DNA from 2 places in the Pseudomonas sp. DCA-1 genome. Region 1 is predicted to be linked to the other one. Evidence: predicted binding sites of a transcription regulator. Region 1 holds the regulator's gene; the other holds the start of a gene.
What was found. The regulator FliA, encoded in region 1, starts transcription of late flagellar genes. The targets are predictions, from matches to a motif close to CTAAAGTTTNNNNNNNNNNNGCCGNTAA.
Positions count from the first base shown of each region.

Region 2: the regulator FliA is predicted to act here: its motif matches at 5,189-5,216, upstream of ACE4QZ_RS11070 (methyl-accepting chemotaxis protein).

Region 1 covers NZ_CP169881.1:2,021,942-2,028,422, forward strand. The annotation lists gene flhF (flagellar biosynthesis protein FlhF) at 1-344, shown strand, start outside; gene fleN (flagellar synthesis regulator FleN) at 438-1,271, shown strand; gene fliA (RNA polymerase sigma factor FliA) at 1,268-2,008, shown strand; gene ACE4QZ_RS09715 (chemotaxis response regulator CheY) at 2,116-2,490, shown strand; gene ACE4QZ_RS09720 (protein phosphatase CheZ) at 2,513-3,301, shown strand; gene ACE4QZ_RS09725 (chemotaxis protein CheA) at 3,314-5,551, shown strand; gene ACE4QZ_RS09730 (chemotaxis response regulator protein-glutamate methylesterase) at 5,598-6,481, shown strand, end outside.
Region 2 covers NZ_CP169881.1:2,365,455-2,371,935, reverse strand. The annotation lists gene ACE4QZ_RS11080 (DUF2493 domain-containing protein) at 1-27, opposite strand, end outside; gene mgtA (magnesium-translocating P-type ATPase) at 49-2,763, opposite strand; gene ACE4QZ_RS11070 (methyl-accepting chemotaxis protein) at 3,504-5,129, opposite strand; gene ACE4QZ_RS11065 (PLP-dependent aminotransferase family protein) at 5,378-6,481, opposite strand, start outside.

The DNA.
Region 1 (6,481 bases):
GTGGCATTGCCGCGAAGAACTATCTGGTGCTGGCCACCACCAGCCAGAAGCAGGTGCTGACCGCCGCCTACCACAGCTACAAACGCTGTGGCCTGGCCGGCTGCATCCTGACCAAGCTCGATGAAACGGCAAGCCTTGGCGATGTGTTGAGTCTTGCCATCAGTCATGAACTGCCAGTGGCCTATCTTACCGATGGGCCACGCATTCCTGACGACTTGCACTTGCCGCGGGGCCACCAGTTGGTTTCGCGCGCGGTGAATGTGCAGCAGCAGGACGAGCCCAGCGAAGAGGCCATGGCCGACATGTTCGCTGATCTCTATCACAACCCACGGCGAGCGGGTTGACCATGAAGCGTGTGCAAAGTAGCTATGCCAAAGGGCACGCAGAATTGCCCTACGTGTGGCCTGAGTCCCAGCGAGACAAGGTAAAGAACAGACATGGGTAGCATGCATCCCGTACAGGTGATCGCCGTGACCGGCGGCAAAGGTGGCGTCGGCAAGACTAACGTTTCAGTGAACTTGTCCCTGGCGCTGGCCGAGCTTGGCCGCAGGGTCATGCTGCTGGACGCCGACCTGGGCCTGGCCAATGTCGACGTGTTGCTGGGCCTTGCCCCCAAACGTACTCTCGCCGATGTCATTGAAGGGCGTTGCGAACTGCGTGACGTGATGCTGCAGGGCCCTGGCGGTGTGCGCATCGTGCCGGCAGCCTCGGGCACCCAGAGCATGGTGCACCTGGCCCCAGCCCAGCACGCCGGGCTGATCCAGGCGTTCAGCGAAATCGGCGACAACCTCGATGTGTTGGTGATCGATACCGCTGCGGGTATCGGTGACTCGGTGGTCAGCTTCGTTCGCGCCGCCCAGGAAGTGCTGTTGGTGGTGTGTGATGAACCTACTTCGATTACTGATGCCTACGCGTTGATCAAGCTGCTCAATCGTGACTACGGCATGAACCGTTTCCGTGTGTTGGCCAACATGGCGCAGAGCCCGCAGGAAGGGCGCAACCTGTTTGCCAAGCTGACCAAGGTCACCGACCGCTTCCTTGACGTTGCCCTGCAGTACGTGGGTGCCGTGCCGTACGACGAATGCGTGCGCAAGGCGGTACAGAAGCAGCGTGCCGTCTACGAAGCCTTCCCTCGCTCCAAGTGTGCGCTGGCTTTCAAGGCGATTGCCCAGAAGGTCGATAGCTGGCCGCTACCGGCCAACCCGCGCGGCCATCTGGAGTTCTTTGTCGAGCGCTTGGTGCAACCCACCAGCGCGGGGCCCGTGCTATGAACGCCAGCGGTTTCAAGATGTACAGCCGGGCGTCGAAGGACGCCCAGTACGAGCTGATCGAACGCTACGCCCCGCTGGTCAAGCGCATCGCCTACCACCTGCTGGCGCGCTTGCCGGCCAACGTGCAGGTCGAAGACCTGATCCAGGCCGGCATGATCGGGCTGCTGGAAGTGGCTAACAAATACGACGCCAGCAAGGGCGCCAGCTTTGAAACCTATGCTGGCATCCGCATCCGCGGGGCCATGCTGGACGAAGTACGCAAAGGTGACTGGGCGCCGCGTTCGGTACACCGAAACACCCGTATGGTCAGTGACGCGATGCGTGCGGTTGAAGCCAGAACAGGCCGTGACGCTAAAGATCATGAAGTTGCTGCCGAACTCCAATTGAGTCTCGATGATTACTACGGGATTTTGAACGATACCCTGGGCAGCCGCCTGTTCAGCTTCGACGACCTGTTGCAGGACGGTGAGCACGAAGGGCTGCATGAGGATGGCGCCAGTGGCCAGGTCGAACCTGCGCGGGGGCTGGAAGAGGACCGCTTCCAGGCTGCCCTGACCGAGGCTATCGCCAACCTGCCGGAACGTGAGCGCCTGGTGCTGGCGCTGTACTACGACGAAGAGCTGAATCTCAAGGAAATCGGTGAGGTGCTGGGTGTCAGCGAGTCGCGGGTCAGCCAGTTGCACAGCCAGTGTGCCGCGCGCCTGCGTAGCCGCCTGGGGGAATGGCGGGCGCGTTGAGCCCGCTGTCGTTGCAGTCGTTTTCCACGTTGTACCGAATTGAATGAGTGCGTGCTCGGTAGGCCGAGCGCGTTTGAGACTGCTTGGAGGTCTAATTGGACAAGAACATGAAAATCCTCATCGTTGACGACTTTTCGACGATGCGGCGGATCATCAAGAACCTGTTGCGTGACCTGGGTTTCACCAACACCGAGGAAGCCGATGACGGCACCACGGCGTTGCCAATGCTGGAGAACGGTCACTACGACTTCCTGGTAACCGACTGGAACATGCCGGGCATGTCCGGCATCGACCTGCTGCGTAAAGTGCGTGCCAGTGACAAGCTGAAAAGCATGCCGGTACTGATGGTGACTGCTGAAGCCAAGCGCGACCAGATCATTGAAGCGGCCCAGGCCGGCGTCAATGGTTATGTGGTCAAGCCGTTCACCGCTCAGGTGCTCAAAGAGAAGATCGAGAAGATCTTCGAACGCGTCAACGGCTGAGTCACGTTACGGGGGGCGCGTCATGGATTCATCACAAACGTCTTTGGGCGAGTTCGAATCGACCCTGAAGAAGCATGCCCAGGAGTTGGTCGAAAGCCTGGAACGGGGCCGTTTCGGCGAGGCGGTGCAGCTGATTCACGAGCTGAACCAGACCCGCGACCGCGGCCTGTATCAGGAAGTCGGCAAGCTGACTCGCGAGCTGCACAGTGCCATCGTCAGTTTCCAGATCGACCCCACCATGCCGCAGGCAGAAGAGGTGTCGCAGATTACCGACGCCACCGAGCGCCTGTCCTATGTGGTCAAGCTCACCGAGGGCGCGGCCAACCGCACCATGGATCTGGTCGAGGAAAGCACGCCGGTGCTCAATGAACTGGCCAGCGAGGCCAAGGCCCTGAGTACCGACTGGCAGCGTTTCATGCGCCGCGAAGTGGCTGCGCCGGAATTTCGTGATCTGGTCAAGCGAGTCGACAGTTTCCTGACGCACAGCGCCGAGGGTAACCGAAAGGTTGCCGGGCACCTCAATGACATTTTGCTGGCCCAGGACTATCAGGACCTGACCGGCCAGGTGATCAAACGCGTCACCACACTGGTGACCGAGGTGGAGAGCAATCTGCTCAAGCTGGTGCTGATGGCCAGCCAGGTCGACCGCTTTGCCGGTATAAACCATGATCACGATCAATTGCGTGCAGAAAAAGATCGAGAAAAACATCCGACTCGGGGTGAAGGTCCGCAGATTCATGCCGATAAGCGTGAAGACGTCGTGTCCGGTCAGGACGATGTCGATGATCTGCTGTCCAGCCTTGGTTTTTAAGGAGCACGTTTGATGAGCTTCGGCGCCGATGAAGAAATCCTCCAGGATTTCCTGGTAGAAGCCGGCGAAATTCTTGAGCAATTGTCCGAGCAACTGGTCGAGCTGGAAAGCCGACCTGACGATGCCGACCTGCTCAATGCGATCTTTCGCGGTTTCCACACTGTAAAAGGGGGCGCCGGCTTCCTTCAGCTGAACGAGCTGGTGGAGTGCTGCCATATCGCCGAGAACGTGTTCGACGTCCTGCGCAAAGGTGAGCGCCGGGTCGATGCGGAACTGATGGATGTGGTGCTCGAGGCACTGGATACAGTGAACAGCATGTTTGGCCAGGTGCGCGAGCGTTCCGAAGTGACGCCGGCCACCCCCGAGCTGCTGGCGGCGTTGGCGCGCCTGGCCGAACCTGGCGGAGCCGAAGCTGTTGCAGCGCCGGCACCGGTTGCCGACGTGGCGGTTGCGGCATCGGCCGATGCCGACGAGCAGCACCAGGACATCACTGACAGCGAGTTCGAGCAGTTGCTCGATTCGCTCGATGCGGTCAAGGCGCAAGCAGCGGCCGACGAGCAGATGCAGGGCGAGACCGTCAGCGGTGCTGGTGATGAAATCACCGACGCCGAGTTCGAGTCGCTGCTCGACCAGTTGCACGGCAAGGGCCAGTTCAGTGTCGAGGTTGCGGCGCCGCCGGTTGCCGTCAGCAGCGAAGCGACCAGTGATGAAATCACCGACGCCGAATTCGAATCGCTGCTCGACCAACTGCATGGCAAGGGCACCTTCCAGGTCGATGCCTTGCCAGCCACCCAGGCACCAGCGCCTGCCGTGCCAGACAGCAGCGCAGCCAGTGATGAAATCAGCGAGCACGAATTCGAAGCCCTGCTGGACCAGTTGCACGGCAAGGGCAAGTTCGGTGGCGATGTTGCCGCTGTAGAAGCCCCGGCTGCTGTCCAGGCGCAAGCGCCGGCTGCCGCCAAGGCCGAAAGCCAGCCGGTGGCCAAGCCAGCCGCTGCACCAGCGCCTTCGCCGGCCAGCAAACCTGCCGCGGCGCCTCGCGCGCCGGCCCCGGCCGCCGAAAAGCATGCTGCCAGCGAAGCAGAAACCACGGTGCGCGTCGATACCGCGCGCCTGGACGAGATCATGAACATGGTCGGCGAACTGGTGCTGGTGCGTAACCGCCTGGTGCGCCTGGGCCTGAACAGCGGCGATGAGGCCATGTCCAAGGCCGTGTCCAACCTCGACGTGGTCACCGCTGACCTGCAGACCGCGGTGATGAAAACCCGCATGCAGCCGATCAAGAAAGTCTTTGGCCGCTTCCCGCGCCTGGTCCGTGACCTGGCGCGCCAGCTGAAGAAAGAGATCAACCTGGAGCTGGTCGGCGAAGAGACCGACCTTGACAAGAACCTCGTAGAAGCCTTGGCCGACCCGTTGGTGCACTTGGTGCGCAATGCTGTCGACCACGGTATCGAGATGCCCGACGAGCGTGAAGCTTCTGGCAAGGCGCGTACCGGCCGCGTAGTACTGTCGGCCGAACAGGAAGGTGACCACATCCTGCTGTCGATCTCGGACGACGGCAAGGGCATGGACCCCAACATCCTGCGCGCCAAGGCGGTGGAAAAGGGCCTGATGGACAAGGACGCTGCCGAGCGCCTGAGCGAGTCGGACTGCTACAACCTGATCTTCGCCCCGGGCTTCTCGACCAAGACCGAGATTTCCGATGTGTCCGGGCGTGGCGTGGGCATGGACGTGGTGAAAACCAAGATCTCCCAGCTCAACGGCTCGATCAACATTTTCTCGGCCAAGGGCCAGGGCTCCAAGATCGTCATCAAGGTGCCGCTGACCCTGGCGATCATGCCCACCCTGATGGTGATGCTGGGCAACCAGGCGTTTGCCTTCCCGCTGGTCAACGTCAACGAGATCTTCCACCTCGACCTGTCGCGCACCAACGTGGTCGACGGGCAGGAAGTGGTGATCGTGCGCGACAAGGCGCTGCCACTGTTCTACCTCAAGCGCTGGCTGGTCCAGGGCCAGGTGCACGAAGAGCAGCACGAGGGCCACGTGGTGATTCTGTCGGTCGGCACCCAGCGCATCGGCTTTGTCGTCGACCAACTGGTTGGCCAGGAAGAAGTGGTCATCAAGCCGCTGGGCAAGATGCTGCAGGGCACCCCGGGCATGTCCGGGGCCACCATCACTGGCGACGGTCGCATCGCGTTGATTCTCGACGTCCCGAGCATGCTCAAGCGTTACGCCGCGCGGCGTATTTGATTTCGGTGGCGCGCCCTGGCGGGTTGCGCCGCCTAATGGAGTGTTTATGGCAGTCAAGGTCCTGGTGGTGGATGATTCTGGTTTCTTCCGCCGCCGTGTCTCGGAAATCCTCTCGGCGGATCCAACGATCCAGGTCGTGGGGACCGCGACCAACGGCAAGGAAGCAATCGACCAGGCGCTGGCGCTCAAGCCCGATGTGATCACCATGGACTACGAAATGCCCATGATGGATGGCATCACCGCAGTGCGGCACATCATGCAGCGCTGCCCGACGCCCGTGTTGATGTTCTCGTCACTTACCCATGAAGGCGCCCGTGTCACCCTCGACGCGCTGGATGCCGGCGCCGTGGACTACCTGCCGAAAAACTTCGAGGACATCTCGCGCAACCCTGACAAGGTCAAGCAGCTGCTGTGCGAGAAGGTACACACCATTTCGCGCAGCAACCGCCGGATCGGCAGCTATGCCAGAACGGCGCCGGTCGCCGCGCCAGCGCCCGCCAGCACCTTCACCAGCCAGGCGCAGGCACGCCCGGCTGCGCCTGCCCGTGCAGCGGCCCCGACAGCGGCAGCCTCGCAGTCGCCGGCACCCAAGCGCAAACCCTACAAACTGGTGGCCATCGGTACCTCCACGGGGGGGCCGGTGGCACTGCAGCGGGTACTGACCCAACTGCCGGCCAATTTCCCGGCGCCGATCGTGTTGATCCAGCACATGCCGGCGGCCTTCACCAAAGCGTTTGCCGAACGCCTGGACAAGCTGTGCCGCATCAGCGTCAAGGAGGCCGAGGACGGCGACATGCTGCGCCCGGGCCTGGCCCTGCTGGCCCCCGGCGGCAAGCAGATGATGATCGATGGCCGTGGTACGGTGAAGATCCTGCCCGGCGACGAGCGCCTGAACTACAAACCCTGCGTGGACATCACCTTCGGTTCGGC
Region 2 (6,481 bases), 340 kb from region 1:
GCGTCCTGCACAGATCAGTACTCGCATGGTCGGCTCTCCTTGAATGACTCAGAACCACTGGCCGAAACGGCGGATGTAGAGGGTCTTCATGGCCTGGGCGACCACGCAGTAGCCCAGCAGGGTAGCGACCAGCCAAGGGAAGTACTCCCACGGCAGCGGCACCAGGCCAACCATCGCGCCCACAGGAGAGAACGGGATATAGATACCCAATACCATGACCAGCCCTGTTGCCAATACCACCGGCAATGCAGCGGTGCTCTGGAAGAACGGCACCTTGCGAGTGCGCAGCATGTGCACTACCAGCGTCTGGGACAGCAACCCCTCGATGAACCAGCCGGACTGGAACAGCGCCTGCATTTCGACGCTGTTGGCGGCGAACACGTACCACATCAGGGCGAACGTGGTGATGTCGAAGATCGACGACGTAGGACCTATCCACAACATGAATCGGCCGATGTTGCGGGCATCCCATTTGCGTGGCTTGCTGAGGAACTCCTTGTCCATGCGGTCCCAGGGCAACGACAGCTGGGAAAAGTCGTACATCAGATTCTGTAGCAACAAGTGAATCGCCAGCATCGGCAGGAACGGAATGAACGCACTGGCCACCAGGACCGAGAACACGTTGCCGAAGTTGGAGCTGGCAGTCATGCACAGGTACTTCATGATGTTGCCGAAGGTTTCGCGGCCTTTGAGCACGCCCTCCTCGAGCACCATCAGGCTCTTTTCCAGCAAAATGATGTCGGCTGATTCCTTGGCGATGTCGGTGCCGCTGTCCACCGAGATACCGACGTCAGCGTCGCGCAGGGCGGCGGCGTCGTTGATGCCGTCGCCAAGGAAGCCCACGGTGTGACCATTGGCCTGCAGGGCCTTGAGCACCCGTGATTTCTGCAGCGGGGTGAGCTTGGCGAAGACGGTGCGCTCCTCCACCTGAAGCTTCAGGGTGGTGTCGTCCATGCCCTCGATGTCCTGGCCGAGCAAGGGCTGGCCTGGCGCCAGGCCCACTTCACGGCAGACCTTGGACGTGACCACCGGGTTGTCGCCGGTCAGTACCTTTACCTGCACGCCCATGTCGCGCAAGGCGGCGATGGCCGGGCCGGCAGTTTCCTTGGGGGGGTCGAGGAAGGTCAGCAAGCCCTGGATGACCAGATCGCGCTCATCTTCGGTGTGATACTGCGCCTTGCCTTCGGCCGCCGGGATCTCCCGGGTGGCAACCACCAGCACGCGGAAGCCGTCCTGGTTGAAGGCATCGACCCTGGCCATCAGCTGCTGGCGACGGCACGGATCAAGGGCAACGACCTTGTCGCCTTTCTGCACATGGGTGGCGATGGCGAGCATCTCCTCGACCGCCCCTTTGCTTACCAGCAGGTGATCGCCCAAGGCATTCTTCACCACCACTGACAGGCGGCGGCGGATGAAGTCGAACGGCAGTTCGTCGACCTTTGCGTAGGCGTAAGGCGCCTGGAACTGGTGGTCCTGGCCGGCGAAATGCAGCACGGCCTGGTCCATCAGGTTGCGGATGCCGCTTTGGTGATAGCTGTTGAGCCAGGCCAGTTCGAGGATGTGCTTGTCGGTTTGGCCGTCGAAGCGCACATGGTGCTCGAGGATGATCCGATCCTGGGTGAGCGTACCGGTCTTGTCGGTGCACAGCACATCCATGGAGCCGAGGTTCTGGATGGCGTTCAGGCGTTTGACCACCACCTTGCGCCGGGCCATGGCCACGGCGCCCTTGGCCAGGTTGGCGCTGACGATCATCGGCAGCATTTCCGGGGTCAGGCCCACTGCCACGGCAAGCGCGAAGAGGAAGGCATCACCCCAGTCGCCTTTCACCACTCCGTTGATCATGAATACCACTGGCACCATCACCAGCATGAAGCGGATCAACAGGCTGCTGACGCTGTTCACGCCGCGGTCAAAAGCGGTCTGGCTGCGCGAACCGGCAATGGCCTTGGCCAGCGAGCCAAAATAAGTGCGTCGGCCGGTGGCGACCACCACGGCGCGGGCGCGGCCACTGACCACATTGGTACCCATGAAGCAGATGTTCGGCAACTCGAGCAGGTTGTCCTGGCGGCCGCCATGCTCGGCGGCGGACTTCTGCGCGACATTGCCCAAGGTGTCGTACTTTTCGACCGGCAACGCTTCGCCAGTGAGCACGGCCTGGCTGATAAACAGGTCACGCGCTTCGAGCAGGCGGATATCGGCGGGAATCATGTCACCTGCAGAAAGCTGCACGATGTCGCCAGCCACCAGTTCGTCCATGGGCACTTCGCGCAGGCGCGGGGCTTGGCCGACCTGCTCGCGACGCAACACAGTGGCGGTAGTGCGCACCATTGCCTTGAGCGCGTCGGCAGCCTTGTTCGAGCGGTACTCCTGCCAGAAGCGCAGCAGGCTGCTGAGGCTGACCATGGTCATGATGATGATGACCTTGGTCAGGTCGGCGTCGTCTGCTTCGCCTGCGCTGACCGGCAGCCAGTAGTCGGTGACAAAGCTGATCCCGGCCAGGGTCAGCAGTACATAGATGAACGGGTTGTTCAGGGCCTTGAGCAGCTGCACCAGGGCGTGGGGTTGCGGGTCGTGGGCAACCTGGTTGGCCCCATCGCGCGCCAGGCGCTTGGCGGCTTCGTGCTCGGTCAGGCCCTGTTCGCTGGCATCGAGATTAGCGAGGGTGACGGCCAGGCCATTGCGCGCTTCACGGGCGGCGCGGGTGGACAGGCGGGTTTCGCGTTCGGCCTTGGCCGATGAGGTGTTACGGTGTTTGACAGTCATGTTGCTGTGCTCCTGCCGCTGCGGCGGCACGACACACAGACGTTTCACTCAGGCGGTGAACGAAGGCATGTCGGGTCGCTGAATAATGCTGGTTCTTTCCGACAGTTGTCTGTCCGCTGCCGAGAGTCGGAAGTTGTTTCGGCAGCGAACTTTCTACTCGCGCAATCCATGGTTTGATTCCTTTTCATGAACACAGGGCAATAGTTATCCCGCGAACTTTTAACGTAAAAAGTTCGAGCACAAAGATACCGTTCAATATCTTTTATTCAGTGAGAAGTGCGGGGGCTCAAGCGTGCATGAAGACGCGCCAGCACCCCGTAACTACTTGGGGGGTGCTGGTGGTGGTCAAGGTAGCCGTGCAGACGCCGCGGCCAGGCGCGGGCCTGCCGCGGTGCAAGGCACGCAGGCTGGCGATGTGAAACGAATGAAGTGAGGTTCATGAGCTTGCCTCCAACCGGCCAACACCGGCGGCGGCAAGTCTCGGGGAGCATCAGGCTCTGGCGCGGCTTGCCCGACCGGGGTGTCGGGACCGGTGTTCCGGTTCAAGTGCCTGACCGGGCCATACGGCAGGGGTCAGGCAGCGACTAGATACTGTGTCCATTGAATTCTTCAGTGAAGGGAAAAAAGGCCCCGTGCTCGGGGCGGTCGAACTTTATTCAAGCGTAGTATCGAAGTCAACCCGCAAGGGGAACTTTAAATAAGTTTAACCTTATCTTAATGTTCCACGCAGGCGCAGCGCCTCAAACCTTGAACCGCCCCACCAACGCCGTCATCTCCCCCACCAGCCCCGACAACGCCTTGCTCGCCTCGCTGGTCTGCTGCGCACCCGCAGCGGAATGGTTAGACAGTTCGCGGATGTTCAGCAAGTTGCGGTCTACTTCCCGCGCCACCTGAGCCTGCTCTTCGGCCGCACTGGCAATGACCAGATTGCGCTCGTTGATTTCGCCGATCGCACTGTAGATGCCCTCCAGCACTTGCCCCGAGGCCAGGGTCACGTCCAGTGTCGACTGGGCGCGGTTGGTGCTGGTCTGCATGGAAGCCACCGCAGCTTCGGTCCCCGCCTGTACGCTGCCGATCATCTGCTCGATTTCCTGGGTCGATTGTTGCGTGCGGTAGGCCAGTGTGCGCACCTCATCCGCCACCACCGCAAAGCCGCGCCCGGCCTCACCGGCACGGGCCGCCTCGATGGCAGCATTGAGCGCCAGCAGGTTGGTCTGCTCGGACACCGAGCGGATCACTTCCAGCACCTTGCCGATGTCCCGCACCTGCCCCACCAACTGCTGCAGGTGCGCACTGCTGGTCTGGATTTCGCGGGTCATGGCTTCGGTGCCGTCGATATTTTCACTGACTTGCCGGCGGCTTTGCGCGGCCAGCTGGTTGGATTCACTGGTGGTTTGCGAGGTGGTGATCGCGTTGCGCGCAACCTCCTCCACTGCCGTGGTCATTTCGGTCACGGCAGTCGCGGCCTGCTCCAGCTCCTGCCCCTGCTGACGCAGGTTGTTGGCGCTTTCCTCGGTGACCGCGTTCAACGCCGTGGCGGCGGCGTCCAGCTGCCGGGCACAGTTGTTGATCTGCCCAAGGGTGTCGCGCTGGCTCTGCTGCATGCGCTGTAGCTCATGGAACAGTTGGCCGATCTCGTTGTTGCCCTGCCCTTGCACCGGCACACTCAGGTCGCCACTGGCAATGCGCTGGAAATGCCCACCGGCTTCACGCAGGGGGTGCAACACACGCTGGGCAATGAACGCCCAGCACAGCACCGCCAGCACCACGGTCACGCCCAGCAGGCACAGGCTCAGCAATTGTGCCCGGGCCAGACGCCGGTCGGACTCGAGCATGATTTGCTGGCCACGTTCGCTCAGTGTGGTCACCAGCTGCTGGCGCAGGGTTTGCAACCGCCCCATGGCATTACCGGCATCGCTGTTGACCTTGAAATACTGCTCCAGCGAACGCTGGCGGGTCGCTTCACGCTGCCCAGCCACCGCCTTGGCGTATTCGGCAAAGGTAGCCTGCAGCTCGGTTGCCAACCCGCGAAGGGCGGGTTCGCGGGCGTTTTCGACAAATTCGTCGACCAGCGCCTGGCTCTTGTTGTTCAGCTCCACCGACAGCGCCATGCGTTTGCCTGCACTCTCGTCATGGCCACCCAACTGCTCGATAAAACCCGAAGACACGTTGGCGCTGGAACGAATCGCCATCAGCAACGCATTGTTCAAACGGTCCGACTGGTGCGCAGTCTGGTCCAGTTCAGTGATCTGCTGGTCGCTACCCAAGGCAGCCCACCAGGCACTGGCGGTCGAAAACAGCAGGGTCAGGCTGAACAGCGACAACACCCAGAACATTCCGGTGCGAATTTTCAGGTTGGCAAGCATGCGGGCAGTACTCCTTGTTGGCACCACTTCTGATCGATGATTCGAGGGTGGGTGTGCTGCTATCGGAGGTACTGGCGCAGGCTTGAGGCGCCGCGATGCGGTTATGTGCGGTAACCGAACGGAATGCGTTGAGACCCAGAGGCCTCGAAACCCTTGAGGGCATAACCCTTTTGCATAAATCCTGAGGCCAGCGCGATCACTGTGGGAGCGGGCTTGCCCGCGAACACGGGCGAAGCCCGTGCCATCCGCTACCGCGCCTTGCCAATCGCTTTCGCTGCGTCTGCCAGGCGTTGGGTCGCCTGCCGGATCTCATCGGCATCCAGCGACGCAAACCCCAGGCGCAAGGCGTTCTCGGCATGGCCAAACGGTGAAAACTGTCGCCCACTGCGCACCACCAGGTCCCGTTCCAGCGCTTTGTCGACCAACTGATCCACGTTGATCTCATCGGCAAACCTCACCCACAACGCCAGACCACCTTCTGGCGCCTGCACGCTGATCTGCTCACCGAACGCATCGCGCAAACACCCCAACAAGGTCTCACGCCGGCGCCGGTACTCGCGGTTGACCCGGCGCAAGTGCTTCTTCAGTTCGCCATCATTGATCAGGTCCGCCAACATCTGCTGCATGACTGCATCGCCCTGCCCCAGGGTCAACATCGCCCTGCGTTCCAGCACGGTTGTCACTTCCACCGGTGCCACGATATAGCTGCAACGGAACGTGCTGCCCAAAGGCTTGGACAGTGAGCCAATGTAAATCACGTGCCGCTGCTGGCGGTCGCTGGCCAACGGCAGATAAGGCCGCCCGGCAAAGTGGTATTCGTAGTCGTAATCTTCTTCGACCACGCAAAAGGCATGCTGGCGGGCCAGCTCCAGCAGCTGTTGCCTGCGCCCGGCTGGCAGGCTGACCGTGGTCGGGAACTGGTGATGGGGTGTTATGTACATCATCCGCACCTTGTGCTGCCGGCACAGGGCATCTAGCTGATCGACCCGGCACCCCTCATGGTCCAGCTCCACAGTCACCAGGCGGGCACCCAGCTGACGGAAGATCTCCCAGGCGGGGGGGTAACTCAGGCGCTCGACCAGCACAACGTCACCCGGCTTGAGCAACACACTGGCCACCAGGGACAGCGACATCTGCACCCCCTGGGTCAGGCAGATATGCTCGGCGCCAACGTTCAGGCTGCGATTGTGCCGCAGCATATCGGCCAGGGCGCTGCGCAGATTGCGGCTGCTGCACTCGCTGCCATGGCGCACGCTGTTGCTGGTGAAGCTGCTGCGCAAGGCATTGCGGTAATAACGGTGCAGTACAGCCTGTGGCAGCAGGCGGTGGTCACAGGCGCCGTTGTCGAAGAA